2 regions of the Flavonifractor sp. HCP28S3_F3 genome follow, and region 2 is predicted to be linked to the other one. Evidence: riboswitches for the same ligand, from Rfam matches in the RefSeq annotation. Region 2 holds a riboswitch; the other holds the start of a gene.
The links. A riboswitch is a leader RNA that binds a small molecule or an ion and turns the genes downstream of it on or off. The one in region 2 is predicted to bind cobalamin.
Positions count from the first base shown of each region.

Region 1: linked by a shared signal. The riboswitch ahead of ACTNB1_RS02725 (hypothetical protein) and the one ahead of ACTNB1_RS09415 (homing endonuclease associated repeat-containing protein) in region 2 are both predicted to bind cobalamin.

Region 1 is NZ_JBQHUF010000002.1:13,924-17,409, forward strand. Features, by position in the region: gene ACTNB1_RS02720 (glycogen synthase) at 299-1,765, shown strand; gene ACTNB1_RS02725 (hypothetical protein) at 1,844-2,131, opposite strand; cobalamin riboswitch at 2,256-2,441, opposite strand; gene ACTNB1_RS02730 (NADH-dependent [FeFe] hydrogenase, group A6) at 2,556-3,486, opposite strand, start outside.
Region 2 is NZ_JBQHUF010000009.1:49,058-52,543, forward strand. Features, by position in the region: gene ACTNB1_RS09410 (S-layer homology domain-containing protein) at 1-1,016, opposite strand, end outside; cobalamin riboswitch at 1,126-1,350, opposite strand; gene ACTNB1_RS09415 (homing endonuclease associated repeat-containing protein) at 1,353-1,931, opposite strand; cobalamin riboswitch at 2,126-2,261, opposite strand; gene ACTNB1_RS09420 (S-layer homology domain-containing protein) at 2,466-3,486, opposite strand, start outside.

The DNA of each region.
Region 1 (3,486 bases), on a different contig from region 2:
GAAGGCTGCCCCTGAGGTGGAAAAGGCTGCTCCCGCCGAGGAAAAGGCGGAGCCCACGCCCAAAAAGACGACCAGAAAGAAGGCTGCTCCCGCAGCCAAGAAGACCGCCGCTGCGGAGAAGAAAACTGCTTCTGCCCCGAAGAAGACGGCTGCTGCCAAGAAGAGCTCTGCTGTGAAGAAAGCTGCCCCTGTTGAGGAAAAGACCGCTCCCGTTGAGGAGAAGACAACTCCTGTGGTGGAGGCTGCTCCCGTGGAGGAGAAGGCTGCCCCTGTGGTGGAGACCGCACCTGTGCAGGAAGTGCCCAACCTGCCCCGCCGGAGCGTGGCATTCATCGGTTCGGAGTGTCATCCCTTTGTCAAGACGGGAGGCCTGGGGGATGTAATGTACGCTCTGCCCCGGGAGCTGGCCCGGCTGAACTGTGACGTCCGGGTGATTCTGCCCCGCTATGCCTGCATCCCTCAGGAGTATCAGAACAAAATGGTCTACCGGGGCGAGTTCTACATGGACCTGGGCAAGACCGGACGCAATTACTACGTGGGGATCATGGAGTACATCTGGGACGGCGTCGTGTACGACTTCATCGACAATGAGGAGTTCTTCTCCTGGGGCAACCCCTACACCAATCTGGTGGACGACATCCCCAAGTACTGCTTCTTTAGCAAGGCCGCTCTGGCTGCCCTGAACTATATGAACTGGATTCCCGACGTGGTCCACTGCCACGACTGGCAGGCCGCTCTGGTGCCGGTGTATCTGCGCACCCTGTTCAAGGATTCCCCGGTTGGCCGCGCCAAGTCGGTCATCACCATCCACAACCTCCGCTTCCAGGGTGTGTACAACATCCCCACCATCCAGTACTGGTCCGGCCTGCCTGACGAGGCGTTCGGCATGGGCGCTCTGAAGCAGGACTGGGTGGAGGCCAACATGCTCAAGGGCGGCCTGGCCTACGCCGACCGCATCACTACCGTCAGCGGTACCTACGCCTGGGAGATCCAGACCAGCGAATATGGCGAGCGGCTGGAGGACCACCTGCGCTATCACAGCGGCAAGCTTCGGGGCATCGTCAACGGCATTGACTACGACATGTGGAACCCGGAGACCGATCCCGCCCTGGCGGAAAACTACGGCCTGGGCAACGTGCTGGACCACAAGATGGCCAACAAGCTGGCTCTCCAGAAGGAACTGGGCCTGGAGCAGGATACTGGTAAGTTTGTCATTGGCCTGATCTCCCGTCTTACCAATCAGAAGGGGCTGGACCTGGTCAACGCCATCATTCCCCAGGTGCTGGACGGCAACACACAGGTGGTGGTTCTGGGTACCGGTGACAAGCAGTACGAGGACGCCTTCCGGGGCTACGAGGGAGCCTACAAGGGTACCTTCAGCGCCTGCATTCAGTATGACGAGGGGAGAGCTCACCGCATCTACGCCGGTGCTGACGCCCTGCTGGTGCCCTCCCGCTTTGAGCCCTGCGGACTGACCCAGCTCAACGCCATGCACTACGGCACCCTGCCCATTGTCCGGGAGACCGGCGGACTGAAGGACACCGTGGAGCCCTACAACGAGTTCAACGGCGAGGGCAACGGCTTTACCTTTGACCGGTATGACGCGGGCCTGCTGCTGGGCGCCATCAACCGGGCCAAGACCCTCTACTTCAACAACCGCTATCACTGGGACGAGGTGGTCCAGCGGGATATGGCGAAGGACGTCTCCTGGGAGCGGTCGGCCAGACAGTACAAGGACCTGTATCTGGAACTGACTCAGTGGTAAGACGCTGAACGCTGACATAATACACGTAAAAAACCTGCCGCAGATCATCTGCGGCAGGTTTTTTGTATCAACGTGCCTTCAGGACTTTGCTTCCGGTGTGACCGAGCGGGATGGGGAAATACGGTCTGCCTGCCGGAAGGCGCTGCCCAGAGAGCCAAAGGAGGCGGCCAATCCCATGCGCAGATAGGGGGGCAGCTCCTCCCGCAGCGGCATGCGTCCCAGTCGGGTGCGCAGAGCCTCCAGCACCGCCAGCTGAGCCTGCTGCTCCGGCGTTAGGGGAAGCACCGGCTGAGACGGGCGAGCAGTTCTCGGCTGAGGCCGCTTTGCCCAGTCGCGGAAGGGATGCCGCTGTGTCTTTTTTTGCATGGTGTGCTCCTCCTTTCGTCCGTATGCCCGCCGGGGCAATAAAAAAGTCCGCTTTCCGGAGAAAGCGGACTGCCAGGCTGTCAAAGCGCGACAACGCTGGACAGGCCTCTTTCTGCGGAAGATTCCCATCCGCCCGTTCCAAGCAGGTTTCCTGGCTCACGGCTCCACGCTTGCCGCGCCTTCTCGTCCCGTGGGCGGGACAATGGCGGTGCTGCGGCTCGCTCCCCGTTTACAGTGACCGGATCGCTCGGGATTTACACCCGATTCCCTTTTCACCCAGCAGAACTGGGCACTTGGAGGGCTGTTTTATCTTTAAATCCATTCTAAGGGATGGGACTGGTGCTTGTCAAGGCCCACGAGCACCGAGCACATATGTATGCCGGAAGCGGGCGGGCGCCTTGGCGTCCGCCCGCTTCTGTTCCAGTCACTTGACCAGTTCGTTATACAGTCCTCTGGGGGTATAGGTGGTGTGGAGCAGCTCATGGGACCTGTGACCGCAGGGCTGGCCCAGGTACTCCTCATACAGCTTCAGCAGATCGGGGTTCTCGTGGCTCTTACGGAGGGTCTTGGACTCGTCCTCGCTGTACAGGGCCCGCATCCGCTTCTCCCGGTAGCCCTCCTCCCGGTTCCGGGGCTGGCCACCGCCGTTAATACAGCCGCCGGGACAGCCCATGACCTCGATAAAGTGGTAGGGGGAGGTGCCTGCCGCTACGTCCCGCATGAGGATGTCCGCCCCCTTCAGGCTGGAAGTGACCGCAATGCGGGCGGTGACGCCCTCCAGGAAGGAGTACTCGGGCAGCACGTTCTCAAAGGTCACTGCCGCCTCCTTTACCAGCTCCAGGCCCACAATGGGGGCCACGTGGAGGCCGTCGAAGGGCAGCTCCCGACCGGTGGTCAGCTCGTACACGGTGCGCAGGGCGGCCTCCATCACGCCGCCGGTGACGCCGAAAATGTCGGCAGCGCCGGAGCACAGGCCCAGGGGATCGTCAAACTTCTCGTCGGGCAGGTTAACAAAGTCGATGCCGGCGGATTTAATCATCCGGGCCAGCTCCCGGGTGGTGAGCACCGCGTCCACGTCCCGGCGGCCCACCACCTCCATCTCCGGACGCTGGATCTCGTACTTCTTGGCGGTGCAGGGCATGACGGAGATCATGTAGATGTCAGCCGGGTCGATGCCCACCTTTTCCGCGTAGAAGGACTTCACCAGGGCCCCCATCATGGTGTGGGGGGACTTGCAGGTGGACAGGTGGTCCAGCTCATTGGGGAAGGCGTGCTCGATGTGCTTGATCCAGCCGGGGGAGCAGGAGGTGAGCATAGGCAGCACCGCATCCCCGCCGGTGAGGGCAGACTTCAGC
Region 2 (3,486 bases):
GCAGACCAGCTGGCATCGGTATACCGGCCCTTTTCACTGGGCACTTTTGCGATCTCGTCCTGAAGGGCCACACGTTCCGCCGCCGTTGCCGTGGTGCGGTCGGGAACTAAGCCGTCAATTGCCGCCTGCAAATCCTTCCTTGCCCCATCAATGGCGGCCTGGGTGGCGTCTGCATTGTCCAGAACGGCTTTTGCCTTGTCACGGGCAGCCACAAAGGCCTCCCAACTCTCAGATGTATAAGTAACATCTTCTTCGTCAGGAACGGCATTTGTATTGTCCTTTACCCTGTCGTACAGCTCCTGAAGTGCCGTGCGATCCGCCGCAGGTTTCTCTGAAGCAATCGGCTTGGGCACGCCGCCCTCGTCCATAGCCCAGTACAGCAGCCCGGCCTCGTGGACAGCGTTCAGCTGCGCCATGGCATACGGATATTCGTCAGCATTGATTTTCTTGTTGTTCGTATCGGTAAAGTCGCCATTGTATACAGCGTCATAGAGGGTATAATAGCAGTTTTCAATGACAGGCAGACCGGTCGCCTCACCAACAAAGCCGGAGTCGGCGTTATCCGTTGTAGAGAGGCAGTTTTTAATGGTGCCGCCAGCCATGGTGCCAACAAACCCGGCAAAGCACCACGCGGTATAATCATATCCGGCCCCAGACCAGCAGTTATTCACTGTTCCGCCTGTCTGTGTGCGGGCCAGCGCACCTACGGTATCGTCCTCGCCTGCTACTTCACCGTCCAGGCAGAGGTTCTGTACGGTGCCGCTCAGGGTGTTAAACAGCGGCTGGCCGGCCACAGTAATGGTGTAGCCATTACCGTCCAGGGTTCCGGAAAAGTCAATGGCTGTCCATCCGCTCAGTTCAATATCCGCTGTCAGGACATAGCTGCCGTCAGTCATTCCGGCCAGGTCCTCCTGGCTGGACACCTCTGTTACGCCCTCCGCCGCCAGTACACCGCTGGGCAGCAATCCCAGTACCATGACAAACACCAGCAGCAGGCTCAATACTCGTTTCTTCATATTTGCTCCGTCTCTCCTTTTGAGTGTCGCTCTGCCAGGGCATAAAAAATGCCGTGACAGATCCCAATGATCGCCACAGCCGTGTTCCCATGGTCGGGTCGCATTTCGACGACCCTTTGCATTCCTTGTAGGTCTTCTGACTTGCGCTTCCGGAGAAATTCCCCACAACGCCGGATCTGCCTTCCCAGGTCTCCCCAGTGACTGACTTTCGTCAACGATCCGGTGTCTCGGCGCTTACAGCGGCGGTTACCGTTCGGGACTTGCACCCGATTCCCTTGTTCATCCCTCCCTCTGCTTCCGCCGAGACAGGGCCACAACAAATGCTCTATTTACTTGTCAGTTATCCATCTTCGCCTCCTGCCATTTCTCAAAATGCTCCGCGGCGGCAATTACGTTCTCCCACGAACGGAATCGCTCACAGAGGATCTTCGCCTGCGGTACATCACGTTTGCGCGGCGGGTATCCAAGGCGGCATCTGCGGCGGGTCACATCCTCCAGAGCACCGCAGATCTCCGGCTCCTCCGCCAGCATCTGTGACCAATCCGGCATAATCAAATCCGGTGTTGGCAATCGCCGCATCCCGGCTGCCCGCAGTGCGCCTGGCCAGGTACCAAACCGCGCTTTCAGGTAGATGCGATACAGAGAAAAGACCTCATCCTGTGTGGGCGCACGTCCCAGGCGTGACGCCGCATCGTGCAGAACAGCCAGCAAATCCTCGTCGGAATAACTGGCATAGACCGCCCTGCCAAGCCCACTGGACAGCGTAAGAGATGTATAAGGGTGCTTTTCGCCGTTGTCTGCGTACTCTGGTGGAGCTTGCTGTGCCCATTTCTGTATCAAATTGCGATATTGTTCTGCCTCTTGCGGCGTAAGCCTGGCTGGGCGAGCCTGTCTTCGCTTGCTGACGGTCTTCACCCCCTTCCGGTTTCGGGATCTGCTGCCGGTTCAGAAAACAAAAAGCCGGCAGACAATGGTGTCTGCCGGCAAAAAGCAGATATCCATTGCCGATCCCTGCAAATCGAGCGTTTGCACATCAAAAATGTACAAAAACCCTGGCCATCCCCATACATGGGCATGGCTGCAAAAATCGGCAATGGATACCACCTTGATCAATTACCATGGAACAGGCTGACAATCCTGGCTTATGGCCGGAGCCAAATACAGTAGAGGTAAGACTGCGCCGGATTCTCACCGGCTTGTCAGTTGGCATATGTCAAGCATATGACCTGTTCACGAAAATATTCTATCCGCTTTTTATGACGTTGTCAAGGGAATCCGAAGACAAGGATACCTATGGCAGCCCTTGTCTTCAACTGCCGACTTTTGCCGGGCTGGTTCTTTGGGTCAAACTTGCTGTTTCCTCAGGATCGGACTTCCGGGATCCACAGCTGGGGATGCTGTGGATCCCGGAGATCCTTGAGAGGGAAGTATGCTTCAACGAGGAGGCAGTTACTTTGCCAGTTCCTCGCCAAAACGCATCAGAATCATGGCCACTTCGGCCCGAGTAGCGGTGCCTTGCGGCACAATAGTGGTTGCGGTACGCCCGGTGATCAGCCCCTCCGCGTATGCCCAGCGCAGAGCCTCAACTGCCCAGTCGCTGGCGTTCCCGGCGTCAGTGAATGCCGAGAGATCACCAGCTGCGGCTGTATCATGCTTCATAAACTTGGCGTAACGGTAAAGCATAACGACCAGCTGCTCCCTGGTGATACTGTCAGTGCCACCGAACAGACCATTTCCGTAACCTGTGACGATGCCGTTCCCATTGGCCCAGGCTACGGCGTTAGTATACCAGGTATCCGGCGCCACATCGGTGAAGGCCGGGGCTTTACCGTCTCCGGCGGGCGAGCCCGCCAGGCGGTACAGCACGGCAGCCAGCATGGCGCGGCTCATCTCCGCGTCAGGGGAGAAGGTTGTTGTACTGGTGCCGTTGAACAGGCCGTTTTTATAGACGTACTGAACCGCCTCAAAATACCAGGCATCCTTATCCACATCCGTGAAAGGCAGACCGGCATCCAGAGCCGCGAAAGCCGCCTCAGCCTCTGTCAGTACGTTGTAGTTGCGAACCAGCTTCTTCTGGGTGTCGGTCAAGGCATCATATGCTTTCCGGGCCGCTTTGATCTTATCGCCGCTGTCCTTGGTAACAGTTCCGATGGCGTTGATGAGTTTTTCCACCGCCTGGGCCGCTTTCTGGTTATCGTCATAGCCGTGAGTTCCGGGAACTGTATGGTAGTCACCGGTATAGAAGAAGGTGATTTTATCGCCGTCGCTCAGGTAATACTGGTTCAGCGTTATCTCCGGCAGTGTACCGTTGACACGGTACATCCAACCACTGCCTTCGCCATGCTCCAGTTCGGAAAGGGTAACGCCGTTGGAATCCGTCACAGCGCTGACATAGGAGCCGCTGCCCTCATAGCGATATCCCGCCTCACGCAAGGCCGCCTGCAGCGCATCCCACGCCGTCCAGTCCTGA